2 linked regions of the Robiginitalea biformata HTCC2501 genome follow. The main gene of each other region encodes a partner of the protein of the gene in region 2 in a complex. Links are inferred from orthologs where the notes say so. Each region holds a gene or a part of one and is shown on either strand. Other genes may lie near its edges.

Region 1 (7,685 bases), 1.4 Mb from region 2 along the record:
TTAGTTTTGCCATGGCCAATGCGCACCCGAACGTGCTTAAGCGCGCCCGCTACCGGACGCTGAGCAACTCGGAACAGGGTGTGGAACACGTGCTGGAGCAGCTGGCGGAGCAACTCTGACCGTACTTCGTGCCCGTTGCATTGCCGGCGCTGGCCAGACAGGCCGGGCCGCTCTGAAAACCCGAAAACTCAGGTCTTCTGCTTCTTCTTCCGCGCCGCGGGAAACAATACATTGTTCAGGATGAGCCGGTACCCGGGGGAATTCGGGTGCAGCTCCAACTCGGTTTTCGGGTCGCCCACCCGGTGCTGGTAGTCTTCCGGGTCGTGGCCCCCGTAGAAGGTAAAGAAGCCCCTGCCCTTGATTCCGTGGATATAGCGGGCCTCTCCATTCAGCCGGTTCTCGCCGAGCACCAGAACCGTGGGCTTCACCTCAGAACGGGTAAAGGCCGTGGTCTGCCCCATAAACCCTTTCACCAGGGCCGTGTGGTTCTGGCAGAGCATCGTAGGTACCGGGTCCCATTTGGCCGAGAAGTCCATTAGGGAAAAATAGTCGGATTCCCGGGGCACATCTTCCCGTTTGCTGGTCATGTCGATGGAGGAAAATTCGTAGCGGAGCGGGTTGCGCTCCAGGGTAAAATTCGTAAAGGCAAAGGTGTTGGAATAATCCAGTTGCTGCTGGTAATTGGGTTCGGAGGGGTCCCCGTCGAACATGGGTTCGCAGATATCCACTCCCTGGGCTGCCAGGGCGATGTCGAAGCTGTCCGTGGCCGAACACATGGCAAACATAAAGCCGCCTCCGATGACGTAGTTGCGGATCTTCATGGCCACCGCCCCTTTCTCCTCGGAGACCTTCTCATACCCCAGCCGCCGGGCCAGGGCTTCAGCCTGCTGCTTCCCCTCGATATACCAGGGGGCAGCGCGGTACGCCCCGTAGAACTTCCCGTATTGTCCCGTAAAATCCTCGTGGTGCAGGTGGAGCCAGTCGTAGAGCGGGAGTTTGTCTTCCAGGACTTCCTGGTCGTAGACGGTTACATAGGGGATTTCCGCATAGGTGAGCACCATGGTGACCGCATCGTCCCAGGGGGCATTGTCCTTGGGGGAATACACGGCAATCTTCGGAGCTTTCTCCAGGATTACCGCCTCCTGGTTCTGGGAAGGGCTGGCAATCCCGTCGAGCACGGATTGGGCCTGGGCATCGCTGAGCACCTCAAACGAAACCCCTCGGATCCGGCATTCGTTGCGGATGGGCTCCCCATCCGGCAGCAGGAAGGAGCCGCCCCGGTAATTGAGCAGCCATTGCACTTTTTGCTGCTTGCTGAGCACCCAGTAGGTAATCCCGTAGGCCTTCAGGTGGTTCTCCTGGCTCTCCGCGTCCATGGGGATCAGGATCATCGAGCCCCGGGAGGCCAGGCAGGTAAACAGCAGGGCCAGCAACAGAACCGGCCGGGTTATCCGCAACAGCGCAATGTTCTTGAAACGTTTGGGGAGGGAATTAAGGGAAATTCTATTAAAAAGGTACGTCATCGTCTTCCGGGTGTCCGCCCTGGGAAGGATCGTTCATGGAACTGCCAAACGCCTGGTCGGCACTCGGGAATTCTTTGGCCTGGAACGGGTTCTCCCCCTCGGCATTCATCTTGGATTGAAACTCGAATGGAGAATCAAAGTCATCCAAATTATCAAATTTACCCAGTTGCGCAATGAACTTTAACCTAATATTATCGAGGCCGCCATTCCGGTGCTTGGCCACGATAAACTCGGCCTGCCCCTGGGTGGGGGTGCGTTCCTCGTCGTCCCACTCGTCGATCTTGTAGTATTCGGGGCGGTAAATAAACGACACGATATCCGCATCCTGCTCAATGGCCCCGGACTCCCGCAGGTCGGAGAGGATGGGGCGTTTGCTGCCGCCACGCGTTTCCACGGCACGGGACAGCTGCGAGAGGGCAATCACCGGTACGTCCAGTTCCTTGGCCAGCGCCTTGAGGTTCCGCGAAATGGTGGAAATTTCCTGTTCCCGGTTGCCGCCTTTCTGGCTGGCGCCCCCGGTCATCAGCTGGAGGTAGTCGATGACGATCAGGCGGATCTTGTGCTGGGAAGCCAGTCGCCGCGCCTTGGCCCGCAGGTCAAAGATGGACAGCGATGGGGTGTCGTCTATAAATAGCGGCGCCTTCTCCAGGGCCTTCACCTTGACGTTGAGCTGTTCCCATTCGTGTTTTTCGAGCCGGCCCGTCCGAAGTTTTTCGGAGGAGAGCCCGGTTTCCGAAGAGATCAGACGGGTAATCAGCTGAACGGAAGACATCTCCAGGGAGAAAAACGCCACGGGTATATTCGAATTCACGGCGATATTCCGGGCCATGGACAGGGTCAGGGCCGTTTTACCCATACCGGGACGTGCCGCAATAATGATCAGGTCGCTCGGCTGCCACCCTGAGGTGAGCTTGTCCACCTTGTCAAAACCGGACGGGATACCGCTGAGGCCCTCCTTGTTGGAGATTTCCTCGATTTTTTTCTTGGCCTGCATCACCAGGTTCTGGGCCGTCTCGGCCGACCGCTTCAGGTTGCCCTGGGTAACGTCGTACAGACGGGATTCCGCGTTGTCGAGCAGGTCAAAGACATCCGTGGACTCGTCGTAGGCCTCCTCGATGATCTCGTTGGAGATCTTGATCAGCTGGCGCTGGATGTACTTCTGGAGGATAATCCGGGCGTGAAACTCAATGTGGGCCGATGAGGCCACTTTCTGGGTGAGGGTAATCAGGTAAAAATCGCCCCCGGCGAGCTCAAGCCGCTCATCCTGCTTCAATTGGGCCGAAACGGTTAATAAATCTACCGGTTCGGAAGATTCGAAGAGTTTGAAGATGGCCTCGTAGATGTACCGGTGGGCGTCCTTGTAGAAGACATCCGGGTGCAGGATGTCGATCACCTCGTCCACCCCTTTTTTGTCAATCATCATGGCTCCGAGCACAACTTCCTCTAAATCAACTGCTTGTGGCGGTATCTTCCCTTTCTCCAACGGGATGATGGCAGCTTTTCCAATTTTTCGTCCGGCAAGCGGGCTCGATTTTTCCATGAGGATAAAAGTAGGGAATTAACCTTAAGTTAACAGGGCGCTCCGTTTTGGGATATTCACCGCCTGTCCACAATCGGACTGTTAATAAGTTACGGTTTTATGTTGATAACCGAAAATTTCGGGAAAGCGCGCGGACCGGTTTACCGGAAACTGCGGGATGCGACCTGTCAGCCTTTGAAAACTCCCATGGAACTGTATTTCTCCATGCGCGTTTCGACCAGCTCTTTTGGTGATAACTTTTTGAGCTCCTGATAGTGCTTTGCAATCTTGTTGCTCACGATGTCAAAAGCCTTCTCCCGGTTGCTGTGTGCGCCGCCGGCGGGTTCCCGGACAATTTCGTCGATCAGTTTCAGCCGCTTCATATCCGCCGCGGTGAGTTTCAGGGCGTCAGCAGCCTGTTCCTTGTATTCCCAGCTGCGCCAGAGGATGGACGAGCAGGATTCCGGGGAAATTACGGAGTACCAGGTGTTTTCCAGCATGAGCACCCGATCGCCCACGCCGATGCCCAGGGCGCCTCCCGAGGCCCCTTCCCCGATGATCACTACGATGATCGGGACTTTCAGGCGGGTCATCTCCAGGATGTTCCGGGCGATGGCTTCGCCCTGTCCGCGCTCCTCTGCCTCGATGCCCGGGTAGGCCCCGGGGGTATCGATAAAGGAGACCACCGGCAGGCCAAACTTTTCGGCAGACTTCATCAGGCGGAGCGCCTTCCGGTATCCTTCCGGGTTGGCCATCCCGAAATTCCGGTACTGGCGGGTCTTGGTGTTGTACCCCTTCTGCTGGCCGATGAACATAAAGCTCTGGTCCCCGATCTTGCCGAGGCCGCCGATCATCGCCTTGTCGTCCCGCACGGTGCGGTCGCCGTGGAGTTCCAGGAAGGTATCCCCACAAATGGCGCGGACGTAATCCATGGTATACGGGCGGTTGGGATGGCGGGAGAGCTGTACCCGTTGCCAGGGGGACAGGTTTTTGAAGATCTCCTTCCGGGTCTCATCGAGCTTTTTCTCAATCTGCTTGCAGGTTTCGGTGACGTCCACGTCGCTTTCCTCACCGATGATCTGACACTTCTCGAGTTGCTCTTCGAGCTCTTTGATCGGGAGTTCAAAATCCAGGTATTCCATGTAGTGTTCCGTTAGGGGGTTCTCCGGGGCAAAGATAAACGATATTCGCAAAAAAGCACATCCGGCCTGGAGCTTGCGCCATATCAACCTTACCGCTTGGCCTTCTGCAGCATAAAATACCCGAGGACCAGGAAGAATATATTCGGGATCCCCACTGCCAGCAGGGGCGGGAACCCGGATTGCTCGGCCAGCGTCCCGAAAACCTTGTCCATAAAAATATAGATAAAGGCCACCCCGATCCCGAAGGCCAGGTTCACCCCCATCCCGCCGCGCCGCTTGATCGAGGAGACGGCCACCCCGATAATGGTGAGTACAAAGGCGGTGACGGGCAGGGCCCACCGCTTGTATTTGACCATCACGTAGGTATTCACATTCGAGGCTCCTTTGCGCCGCTGGTCGGCGATAAACTGGTTCAGTTCAAAGAGGTTCTTGGTTTCGGCGATATAGGATACCGGGGTGAGGTCGTCTATCTGGAAGGCGAACAGCGTGTCCAGGCGGCGCCGGGTCTCCACGATCTCCGTGTCGCCCCGCAGGTTCCGGCGCGTGTAGCTCGTGAGCCGGTAGAGGCTGTCCTCTTCCAGCCAGCGGATATTTGCCGAAGAAATCTTGTACTCGAGTTCCCCGTCCTCCCCAAAGTGCTCGTAGGTAAAATTGTAGCCGATCTGCCGGGCCGGGTCAAAGCTGCTCACGTAAATGTAGTCGCTCTCCCCAAGCTGGTTGAAGATGTTGCTGGTTACCCGGTCCTTGGAGCCTTTTTTCAGGTATTTGAACTTGAACTCGTTAAAGCCCTTGCTGGCCGAGGGGACGATGAACATCCCCATGAGGAACATCAGCACCGCGATGATGCTGGCGCCGATCCAGTAGGGCCTCAAAAACCGCCCGAAGGAAACCCCGGAGCTCAAAATCGCCACGATCTCCGTGTTATTGGCCATCTTGGAGGTAAAAAAGATGATGGAGAGGAACAGGAATATCGGGAATAACAGGCTTCCGATATAGATGGTGAAATTCCCGTAATAGATCAGGATTTCCACCAGGGGGGCCTCGTTGTCGATCATCTTGCCGATCTGCTCGGCCAGGTTCAGCATAATGCCGATGGGCACGAATAACAGCAGCATGAGCCCGAAGGTGGACAGGTATTTTTTCAGGATGTACCGGTCGATGATCGTCAGCATATCACAGGCGTTTATCCAGTTTTTGCACCATCTCGCTTTTCCACCCGGCAAAAGTGCCGTCCAGAATCCGCCGGCGCGCCTCCCGGACGAGCCAGAGGTAGAACCCCAGGTTGTGCAGCGTGGCGATTTGCTTGCCAAGATACTCATTGGCCGCAAAGAGGTGCCGCAGGTAGGCCCGGGTGTACTCGGTATCCACAAAGGTGTGGCCCATCGGGTCCAGGGGCGAAAAATCCGCCTCCCATTTCTTGTTCTTGATGTTGATGGTCCCTTCGGAGGTAAAAAGCATCCCGTTGCGGGCGTTCCGCGTGGGCATCACGCAGTCAAACATATCCACCCCCAGGGCGATGCATTCCAGCAGGTTGGCCGGGGTCCCCACCCCCATCAGGTAGCGGGGCTTTTCCGCCGGGAGGATATCGCAGACCACCTCGGCCATCCCGTAGAGTTCCTCGGCCGGCTCCCCTACCGAGAGGCCCCCGATGGCGTTCCCGGGGGCACCCGCATTCGCGATGTATTCGGCGGAAGCCTTCCGCAGGTCTTTGTAGACGGACCCCTGGACGATCGGGAAAAACAGCTGGTCAAAGCCGTAGAGGGGGGGCGCCTCCTCCAGGTGGGCCATACAGCGGTCCAGCCAGCGGTGCGTCATGTCCATGGAGCGCTTCGCGTAGCGGTAATCGCAGGGATACGGGGTACATTCGTCAAAGGCCATGATGATGTCCGCCCCAATGCTCCGCTGCAATTCCATGACGCGTTCCGGGGTAAACAGGTGGCGGGACCCGTCGATATGCGACTGGAACTTTACGCCCTCCTCCTTAATTTTCCGGGTGCCCGAGAGCGAATACACCTGGTAGCCGCCGCTGTCTGTGAGGATCGGGCGGTCCCAGCCCATAAACGGGTGGAGCCCGCCGGCCGCCTCCAGGATCTCCATCCCGGGACGTAAAAACAGGTGGTAGGTGTTCCCCAGGATCACATCCGGGTCAACGTCGTTGCGCAATTCGCGCTGGTGGACCCCCTTGACGGTGCCGGCCGTCCCCACGGGCATGAAGATGGGCGTGCCGATTTCCCCGTGGGCCGTTTGAAGCACCCCGGCGCGCGCCTTGCTCCCCGGGTCGGTATGTTTAAGCGTGAATGCCACTGGTTTTGTGTTCTGCGAATCGCCCTGGATTCTCTGGGGCCAAAAATACACAACCCCTGCGGCTTTCCCCCTTAATAAAAAAATAAAGTTCTGCCGGGCAATCCCGGCGTTTGCATGGGCTTCCCGCATACGCCAGCCCGTGCATCCCGTTCATAAGTAATGGCAAAAGAAGTTGTGAAGCCGGGGGAATGCCATTATTTTTGGGCTCAGAAAATCGATCGACATGGCTGAAACCAAGGAATTAAAGGCGCTGGCGACCCAGGTGCGGCGGGACATCCTCCGCATGGTCCACCAGGTCAACTCGGGCCACCCGGGCGGCTCGCTGGGCTGCACGGAATTTTTCGTGGCCCTCTACTACGAAATCATGGACCTGAAGGACGGGTTCGACATGGACGGGAAAGGCGAAGACCTCTTCTTCCTCTCCAACGGGCATATCTCCCCGGTCTGGTACAGCGTACTGGCGCGGCGGGGCTACTTCCCCCTGGAGGAACTCGGCACCTTCCGGAAGATCGATTCGCGCCTGCAGGGGCACCCCACCACCCACGAGGGGCTCCCGGGCGTCCGCGTGGCCTCCGGGTCGCTCGGGCAAGGCATGTCCGTGGCTATCGGCGCGGCCCTGGCCAAAAAACTCAACAAGGACAACCACCTGGTATACAGTCTCCACGGAGACGGGGAACTGCAGGAGGGCCAGAACTGGGAAGCCATCATGTACGCGGGCAGCAAGGGGGTGGACAACCTGATTTCGACCATCGACCGGAACGGCCAGCAGATTGACGGGCCCACCGAAGAGGTGATGCCCCTGGGCGATGTCTCCGTCAAACTCGAAGCCTTTGGTTGGGAGGTATTGGAACTCCCGGAGGGCAACGACCTGGAAGCGGTTCTCGCCACCTTGAAGGAAGCCAAATCCCGGACCGGAAAAGGCAAGCCCGTGGCCATTGTGATGGACACGGTGATGGGCCACGGGGTGGATTTTATGATGCACACCCATGCCTGGCACGGCAAAGCCCCCAACGACGAACAACTGGCCACGGCCCTGGAGCAGAACCCGGAAACCCTGGGCGATTACTAATAGCAACCCGACGCACGCATGAAAACTTACACGGATCAAGGAAAACAGGATACACGAAGCGGCTTTGGCGCGGGAATGACCGAGCTCGGGCGGACAAACCCCCGGGTGGTGGCCCTATGCGCAGACCT
Region 2 (7,837 bases):
ACCTTGTGGACTCCCTGAGCCGGCGGATCGCCTCCCCGGCCATCGACTCCATCTACGCCCTCAACCGGGACGCTTCCCTGGTGCGCGAAGGAGATGTATTTGACCTGGGCAATTTTACCCAGGAGCGGGAACGCCTCACCACGCTGTTCCGGAATTCCGGGGTCTGGAATTTCCAGGAGAGTTCCATTACCTACGACATCCTCCGCGACACCCTCAGCCGGGATGACCAGCAGATGCATGTGGAGCTCAACATCGACAACCTGCGCCGACGGGGCGACAGTGCTGTGACGGACGAAGCCTACCGGGTCCGCCGCATGGGAAATATCCACATTTACCCGGACCACCGGTTCCAGGACGGCACACAGAAAGCGGATACCGTCCGGTACGACAACTACATCATCCATTTTGACGGTCGGCTGCGCTACAAACCCAAAGTCCTGGCCGATGCGATCTTCCTGGATCAGGACAGCGTCTACCGGGACATCGACCGGCTCAGGACCTACCGGCAAATCAGCAACCTGAACACCTTCCGGTACCCGAATATCGAACTGATCGAAGCCCCGGGGGACCGACTGGATGCAAACGTCTACCTGAGTGCGCGTCCCCGGAATTCCCTGGCAGTGGATTTTGACGTGACCCATTCCAACATCCAGCGCCTGGGCTTTGGCCTGGGAGCCTCCCTGATTACCCGGAATGTTTTCGGGGGGGCCGAAACCCTGAGCCTGTCTGCAAGGGGCACGTTCGGGCTGCTGAGCGATGATACCCAGGGAGAGGATTTCTTTTCGGAAATCGGCGGGGACATCAACCTGATTTTTCCGCGAATCTGGTTCCCGCTGGTAGACGGGGGCAATATCATCCCGTACTACATGCTGCCCAAAACCCGGATGACCGTAGGTACCAGTTTCCAGAAGAATATCGGCCTGGACAAGCAGACCCTCAATGCCGTATTGGGTTACAGCTGGTCCTCTACCGACTTCAAAAAACACCTGATTGAATTGCTGAACATCCAGTTTGTCCGCAACGTCAACCCGGACCGTTTTTTCAATGTCTACCAGAGCTCCTACGGCCGCCTGAACGATGTGGCGAGCGACCCGGAGTATTTGAACAACCCGGACCTGGCCGGGTTCTACGAACCCGGGGACACCCCCGAGGACCCGCCGAATCTGACCATCCCGGAAGGGACTACCGGGTTTACGGACGCCATCATCAACCAGGGGCTGGCGCCCACGGATTCGCAGGACTACGCAGATGTCTTCCGGGTAGAGGAACGCCGGCAGCGCCTTACGGAAAACAACCTGATTTTCACCTCCAACTACACCTACACGAAAAACTCCAAGACCGGGATCAACGACAATAGCTTTTACCAGATCCGCTGGAAATTGGAAGGGGCCGGCAACCTGCTGGCGGTCTTTACCAATATTGTTCCCTTTAACGAAAACGACTCGGGCAAAAAGCTCGTATTCGGCGTGCCTTTTTCCCAGTACCTGAAAGGGGAGTTCGATTTTATCCGGCACTGGGAACTCAATGCCACCGACGTTCTCGCCTTCCGCACCTTCATTGGCCTGGCGGTCCCATACGGGAATTCTGACGACATCCCGTTTGTCCGATCGTACTTCGGCGGGGGGTCCAACGACAACCGGGCCTGGTTCCCGTATTCCCTCGGACCGGGGAGTACCAGCAACCTGAACGACTTCAACGATGCGAATTTTAAACTGGCGATGAACCTGGAATACCGTTTCCCCCTGGTCGGCGACCTGAAAGCGGCCCTGTTCAGCGATGTGGGGAACATCTGGAATGTCTGGGACAGCGAAGACGACCCAGCCGCCACCTTCAACGGGTTCTCCTCCCTGGAGGAACTCGCCCTCGGGACGGGCTTTGGCCTCCGGTACGACTTTACCTATTTCGTCTTCCGGGCAGACCTGGGCTTCAAGACCTACAACCCGGCCGAACCCGTTGGAAAAAGATGGTTCCGGGACTACAATTTTGCCAACTCCGTACTGCAGATCGGAATAAATTATCCGTTTTAACGGGTATTATTATTACTTTTGTCGCAGCGAACTACCAACCCAAAAAACGCAAAACATGCCGCATTCCATCAAGCCGGGCGTTGCCACTGGTGAAGAAGTACAGGAAATATTCAGCTATGCAAAGTCCAAAGGCTTTGCCCTGCCAGCCGTAAACGTCATCGGCTCGGATACCATCAATGCAGTCCTGGAAACAGCTGCTGAACTCAAGGCACCGGTTATCCTGCAGTTTTCAAACGGGGGTGCCCAGTTCAACGCGGGGAAAGGCCTGTCCAACGAAGGGCAGCGCGCCGCCATCAAGGGGGCCATTGCCGGAGCCCGGCACGTGCACGAACTGGCCGAAGCCTACGGGGCAACGGTAATCCTCCACACAGACCACTGTGCCAAGAAACTTTTGCCGTGGATCGACGGCCTGCTCGACGCGAGCGAGGCGCATTTCAACGCCACGGGCAAATCCCTGTTCAGCTCGCACATGATCGACCTGTCGGAGGAACCCATCGAAGAAAACATCGCCCTTTGCAAGGACTACCTGGCCCGCATGAGCAAGATGAACATGACCCTGGAAATCGAACTCGGCATCACCGGAGGGGAGGAAGACGGCGTCGACAATACGGACGTGGACGACTCCAAGCTCTACACCCAGCCCGAGGAAGTGGCCTACGCCTATGAAGAGCTCTCCAAGGTAAGCCATCGCTTTACAGTAGCTGCCGCTTTCGGAAATGTACACGGGGTTTACAAGCCGGGAAATGTGAAACTGACCCCGAAAATCCTCAAGAATTCCCAGGAATTCATCAGCGAAAAATACAAGGTGGGCCATAACCACATCGATTTTGTCTTTCACGGCGGCTCGGGTTCCACCCTGGAGGAAATCCGCGAGGCCATCGGGTACGGGGTGATCAAAATGAACATCGACACGGACTTGCAGTACGCCTTCATGACCGGCGTACGCGATTATATGAAAGAAAAGGAGGGCTACCTCCAGGCGCAGATCGGCAACCCGGAAGGCGCCGATTCGCCCAACAAAAAATACTACGACCCCCGGGTCTGGCTGCGGGAAGGGGAAAAAACCTTTGTCGCCCGGCTCAAGAAGGCCTTCGAGGACCTGAACAACGTGGGCACGCTCTAGGCAGGCCTGCATCGGAATTGCGCGGGCATCCTTCGGGCATGCCCCGATACGTGGAATTGAAATAGCACATTATGTCATCCTGGTTCAAGAGAAAAGAAAAAGGAATACAAACCGCCACTGAGGAAAAGAAGGACACCCCCAGGGGCCTTTGGTACAAATCGCCCACAGGGAAAATTGTCGAATCCGAGGAACTGGCGAAGAACCACTACGTCAGCCCGGAGGACGACTACCATGTGCGCATCGGCAGCAAGGAGTATTTCCAGATACTTTTTGACGACAACAAATTCACCGAAATGGATGCCGGGCTTTCCTCCAAGGACCCGTTGAAATTCGAGGATACCAAGAAATACAAGGACCGGCTCAAGGAGGCCGAAAAGAAAACCGGGCTCAAGGATGCCGTCCGCACGGCCTACGGCAAGTCCATGGGCCGGGACCTGGTAATCGCCTGTATGGATTTCAGCTTTATTGGCGGATCCATGGGGAGCGTGGTCGGCGAAAAAATTGCCCGGGCTATCGATAAGGCTATCGAGAAAAAAGTGCCCTTTGTAATGATCTCCAAATCCGGCGGGGCCCGGATGATGGAAGCGGCCCTGTCCCTGATGCAACTGGCCAAGACCAGTGCCAAACTGGCTCAGCTGGCCGAAGCCGGATTGCCGTATATCTCACTATGCACGGACCCCACCACTGGCGGGACAACCGCATCCTATGCGATGCTTGGGGATATCAATATTGCCGAACCCGGGGCGCTGATCGGATTTGCAGGTCCGCGGGTGGTCAAGGAGGCCACCGGCAAGGAACTGCCCGAAGGTTTTCAGACGGCAGAATTCGTATTGGAACACGGCTTTTTGGATTTTATCGTCCATCGCCGGGAACTGAAAAAGAAAATCAACCTCTACCTGGACCTGGTACTCAACCAGCCGGTACGCGTGGAAGAAGTGCCGGAAGAATAAGCGGGAAGCCATTGGGACATAAAATTTCCCGGGACCGCCCGGATAGAAATCCTGAAATTATTCCTATCTTTGCGGCCTGATTGAAAATCAATCGGATACATAAAAATCATTTACAACAATATTGGCATGTATTTAACCAAAGAGAAAAAAGCCGAAATCTTTAAGAAATTCGGCGGATCGGACAGCAACACCGGCTCCACCGAGGGCCAGATTGCGCTGTTCACGGAACGGATCAACCACCTGACCGGGCACCTGAAGAAGAACCAGAAAGACTACAACACCGAGCGTTCCCTGGTTCGCCTGGTGGGTAAACGCCGCAGCCTGCTGGACTATCTGAAGAAAAAGGATATTGAGAAATATCGGAGCCTGATCAAGGAACTGAATATTCGTAAATAACTTATTGCAGGGGAGCCCGTCGGGCTCCCCTGTTTGTTTACCGGCGGCTTGCCCGCCACCCCGAAGTCCCTGCCTTTGCAGGGCAACATAAAAAGCTCACTTCCGGTTTTTCATTGGTCGACCTGCACAACACAACACCGCAGACCATTGTTTAACATTCTCCCGGTAGCTCGGGAGGCTAATTCCATTTTATGATTCCAGAAGCTTTTCAGGAGGTCATCGACCTCGGAGACGGTAGGGAGATCTCTATCGAAACCGGAAAACTTGCCAAGCAGGCCCACGGGTCGGTTGTGGTACGGTCCGGGAACTGTATGCTGCTTTGTACGGTTGTATCCAACTACAAGGCCAGCGATTTGGATTTTCTGCCCCTGACGGTAGATTACCGCGAAAAATTTCACGCGTCCGGGCGGTACCCGGGCGGATTCTTCAAGCGCGAAGCGCGTCCCAGTACCGGGGAAATCCTGGTCATGCGGCTGGTAGACCGCGTACTGCGCCCGCTCTTTCCTAAAAATTATCACTGCGAAACCCAGGTGATGATCCAGCTGATGTCCCACGACGACGACGTCATGCCGGATGCCATGGCCGGCCTGGCCGCCTCGGCTGCTATCCAGCTTTCGGACTTTCCGTTTGAATGCCCCATCTCCGAAGTACGGGTGGGCCGCGTGGATGGCGAATTCATCATCAACCCCACCCGGACCCAACTCGAGTCCTCGGATATCGACATGATTGTCGGGGCTTCCGAAGATTCCGTTATGATGGTAGAGGGGGAAATGGACGAAATCTCGGAGGAGGACATGACCGAGGCGATCAAGTTTGCCCACGAAGCCGTAAAAGTTCAGATCGCCGCGCAAAACCGGCTGGCCGACAAGGCAGGCCGCAAGGAAGTACGCGAATACGAAATCGAGGAGGAGAACGAAGCAGTTGAGAAGAAAATCCGCGATATCGCTTACGACAAGGCCTACGCCATTGCCAAGGCCGGTTCGGCCAAGCAGGAACGCAGCGCCGCGTTCAGCGAACTCAAGGAAGAGGTCCTGGCTGCCTTCAGCGAGGAGGAGCAGGAAGAATTGGGCGACCTGATCAAGAAATACTACTACAAGGTAGAGAAGGAGGCCGTCCGCAACCTGACCCTGGACGAGCAGATCCGGCTCGACGGCCGCAAGACCGACGAGATCCGGCCCATCTGGTGCGAGGTGGACTACCTGCCTTCTACCCACGGCTCCGCGATCTTCACCCGGGGGGAAACCCAGGCCCTGGCCACGGTAACCCTGGGGACTTCCCGCGAGGCAAACATTATCGACATGCCTTCCTTTGAAGGGGAAGAACGATTCTACCTGCACTACAACTTCCCTCCGTTCTCCACAGGGGAAGCCCGCCCGATCCGCGGGACGTCCCGTCGTGAGATCGGCCACGGAAACCTGGCACAACGGGCCCTGTCCCGCCAGGTACCGGAAGATTGCCCCTATACCGTACGGGTGGTATCGGAAGTGCTGGAAAGCAACGGATCCTCATCCATGGCAACGGTTTGCGCCGGAACCATGGCCCTGATGGATGCCGGGGTAAAACTCCGCAAACCGGTATCCGGGATCGCCATGGGGCTGATTTCCGATCCGGAGTCCGGTAAATATGCCGTATTGTCCGACATCCTCGGGGACGAAGACCACCTGGGCGACATGGATTTTAAAGTGACCGGGACGGCCGACGGCATCACCGCCTGCCAGATGGACATCAAAATCAAGGGGCTTTCCTATGAAATCCTGATCAAGGCGCTGAAACAGGCCCGGGACGGACGGCTGCATATCCTGTCCAAGCTGACAGATACCATTGCTGCCCCTGCCGAAGACGTGAAGCCGCATGCGCCGAAAATGGTGACCCGCATCATCCCGAACGAGTATATCGGGGCGGTCATTGGCAAAGGTGGCGAAGTGATCCAGGAATTGCAGAAAGAAACCGGCACTACCATCGTGATCAACGAAGACCCGGCAACCGGCGAAGGGATTGTTGAAATCCTCGGGACCGACCAGGGGGGTATCGACAAGGTTTTGGCCAAGATCGATTCCATCATGTTTACGCCCGAAGAAGGCAGCGTGTATGAGGTAAAAGTGATTAAAATGCTCGATTTTGGGGCCGTGGTGGAATACCTCGACGCCCCGGGCAACGAAATCCTGCTGCACGTTTCCGAACTCGCGTGGGAACGCACGGAAAATGTAGAGGATGTGTTGAGCATGGGCGACGTCTTTGACGTCAAATACATGGGCATCGACCCGCGTACCCGTAAGGAACGCGTTTCACGCCGGGCGCTCCTGCCCAAGCCGGAAGGCTGGGAGGAACGTCCCTCGCGTCGGGATGGCGGCCGTGGCGGAGATCGCCGTGGTGGCGGAGATCGCCGCGGCGGTGGAGACCGACGGGGCGGAGATCGCCGGGGCGGAAATCGGCGCCGCGATTGATCCCCAAACGTCTATTTAAACGTAAAACCCCTGGCAACAGGGGTTTTTTTATGCGTTTTAACCAAAAAATCAACTTTTTGTAACCCCTGTGTAACATTTGCACAATTTATACGTATAACTAATGCAGTAGGCACTATTTATATAGGATAAGGATCGATACATGAGACAACTAAAGATTACCAAGCAGGTTACCAATCGCGAAACCGCTTCCCTGGACAAATACCTCCAGGAGATCGGAAAAGTAGACCTGATTACCGCCGATGAGGAAGTGGAACTGGCCCAGCGCATTAAAGCGGGCGACCAGGCAGCTTTGGAAAAACTCACCAAGGCGAACCTCCGTTTTGTCGTTTCGGTAGCCAAACAGTACCAGAACCAGGGCCTGACCCTCCCCGACCTGATCAACGAGGGCAACCTGGGGCTGATCAAGGCAGCCCAGCGCTTTGACGAAACCCGGGGGTTTAAATTTATATCATATGCCGTTTGGTGGATCCGGCAATCCATCCTGCAGGCACTGGCGGAGCAGTCGCGGATTGTTCGCCTCCCCCTGAACAAAATCGGGTCGATCAACAAGATCAACAAGACGTTTGCATTTTTGGAGCAGGCCCACGAACGGGTACCCTCGGCAGAGGAGATTGCCAAGGAACTCGACATGACCGTGGAAGACGTAAAACAGTCCCTGAAAAACTCCGGGCGCCACGTATCCATGGATGCGCCCCTGATCGACGGGGAGGATTCCAACCTCTACGACGTACTCAGGAGTGGCGAATCCCCGAACCCGGATAAGGAATTGCTGCACGAATCCCTGCGCACGGAAATCGAACGTGCCCTGGAAACCCTGACCCCCCGGGAAGCGGATGTGATCCGCCTGTATTTCGGGCTGGCCGGGCAACATTCCAT

What was found.
Region 1: the proteins of accD (region 2) and RB2501_RS08830 are in contact, whole or in part, in a solved structure (PDB 8UXZ), measured with the Escherichia coli proteins. The link is inferred for Robiginitalea biformata HTCC2501 from one-to-one orthologs.

What each region holds. Positions count from the first base shown.
Region 1 is NC_013222.1:1,954,584-1,962,268, reverse strand. What follows is about bases 2,208-4,988. They hold RB2501_RS08830 (acetyl-CoA carboxylase carboxyltransferase subunit alpha), read right to left. Parts: upstream 4,185-4,988; coding sequence 3,231-4,184; downstream 2,208-3,230. Other genes in these bases: RB2501_RS08825 (LptF/LptG family permease), read right to left, coding at 4,274-4,988; dnaB (replicative DNA helicase), read right to left, coding at 2,208-3,063. In the rest of the region: RB2501_RS08845 (HAD family hydrolase), read left to right, coding at 1-119; RB2501_RS08840 (asparagine synthetase B), read right to left, coding at 189-1,391; more of dnaB, read right to left, coding at 1,507-2,207; more of RB2501_RS08825, read right to left, coding at 4,989-5,356; tRNA guanosine(34) transglycosylase Tgt, read right to left, coding at 5,358-6,488; RB2501_RS08815 (transketolase), read left to right, coding at 6,712-7,557; RB2501_RS08810 (transketolase family protein), read left to right, coding at 7,576-7,685. UniProt on the Escherichia coli protein: Component of the acetyl coenzyme A carboxylase (ACC) complex. First, biotin carboxylase catalyzes the carboxylation of biotin on its carrier protein (BCCP) and then the CO(2) group is transferred by the carboxyltransferase to acetyl-CoA to form malonyl-CoA.
Region 2 is NC_013222.1:3,402,658-3,410,494, forward strand. The notes cover bases 2,228-5,160. They hold accD (acetyl-CoA carboxylase, carboxyltransferase subunit beta), read left to right. Parts: upstream 2,228-3,221; coding sequence 3,222-4,100; downstream 4,101-5,160. Other genes in these bases: fbaA (class II fructose-bisphosphate aldolase), read left to right, coding at 2,228-3,150; rpsO (30S ribosomal protein S15), read left to right, coding at 4,227-4,496; RB2501_RS15100 (polyribonucleotide nucleotidyltransferase), read left to right, coding at 4,688-5,160. Outside these bases: translocation and assembly module lipoprotein TamL, read left to right, coding at 1-2,027; more of fbaA, read left to right, coding at 2,083-2,227; more of RB2501_RS15100, read left to right, coding at 5,161-6,940; RB2501_RS15105 (sigma-70 family RNA polymerase sigma factor), read left to right, coding at 7,101-7,837.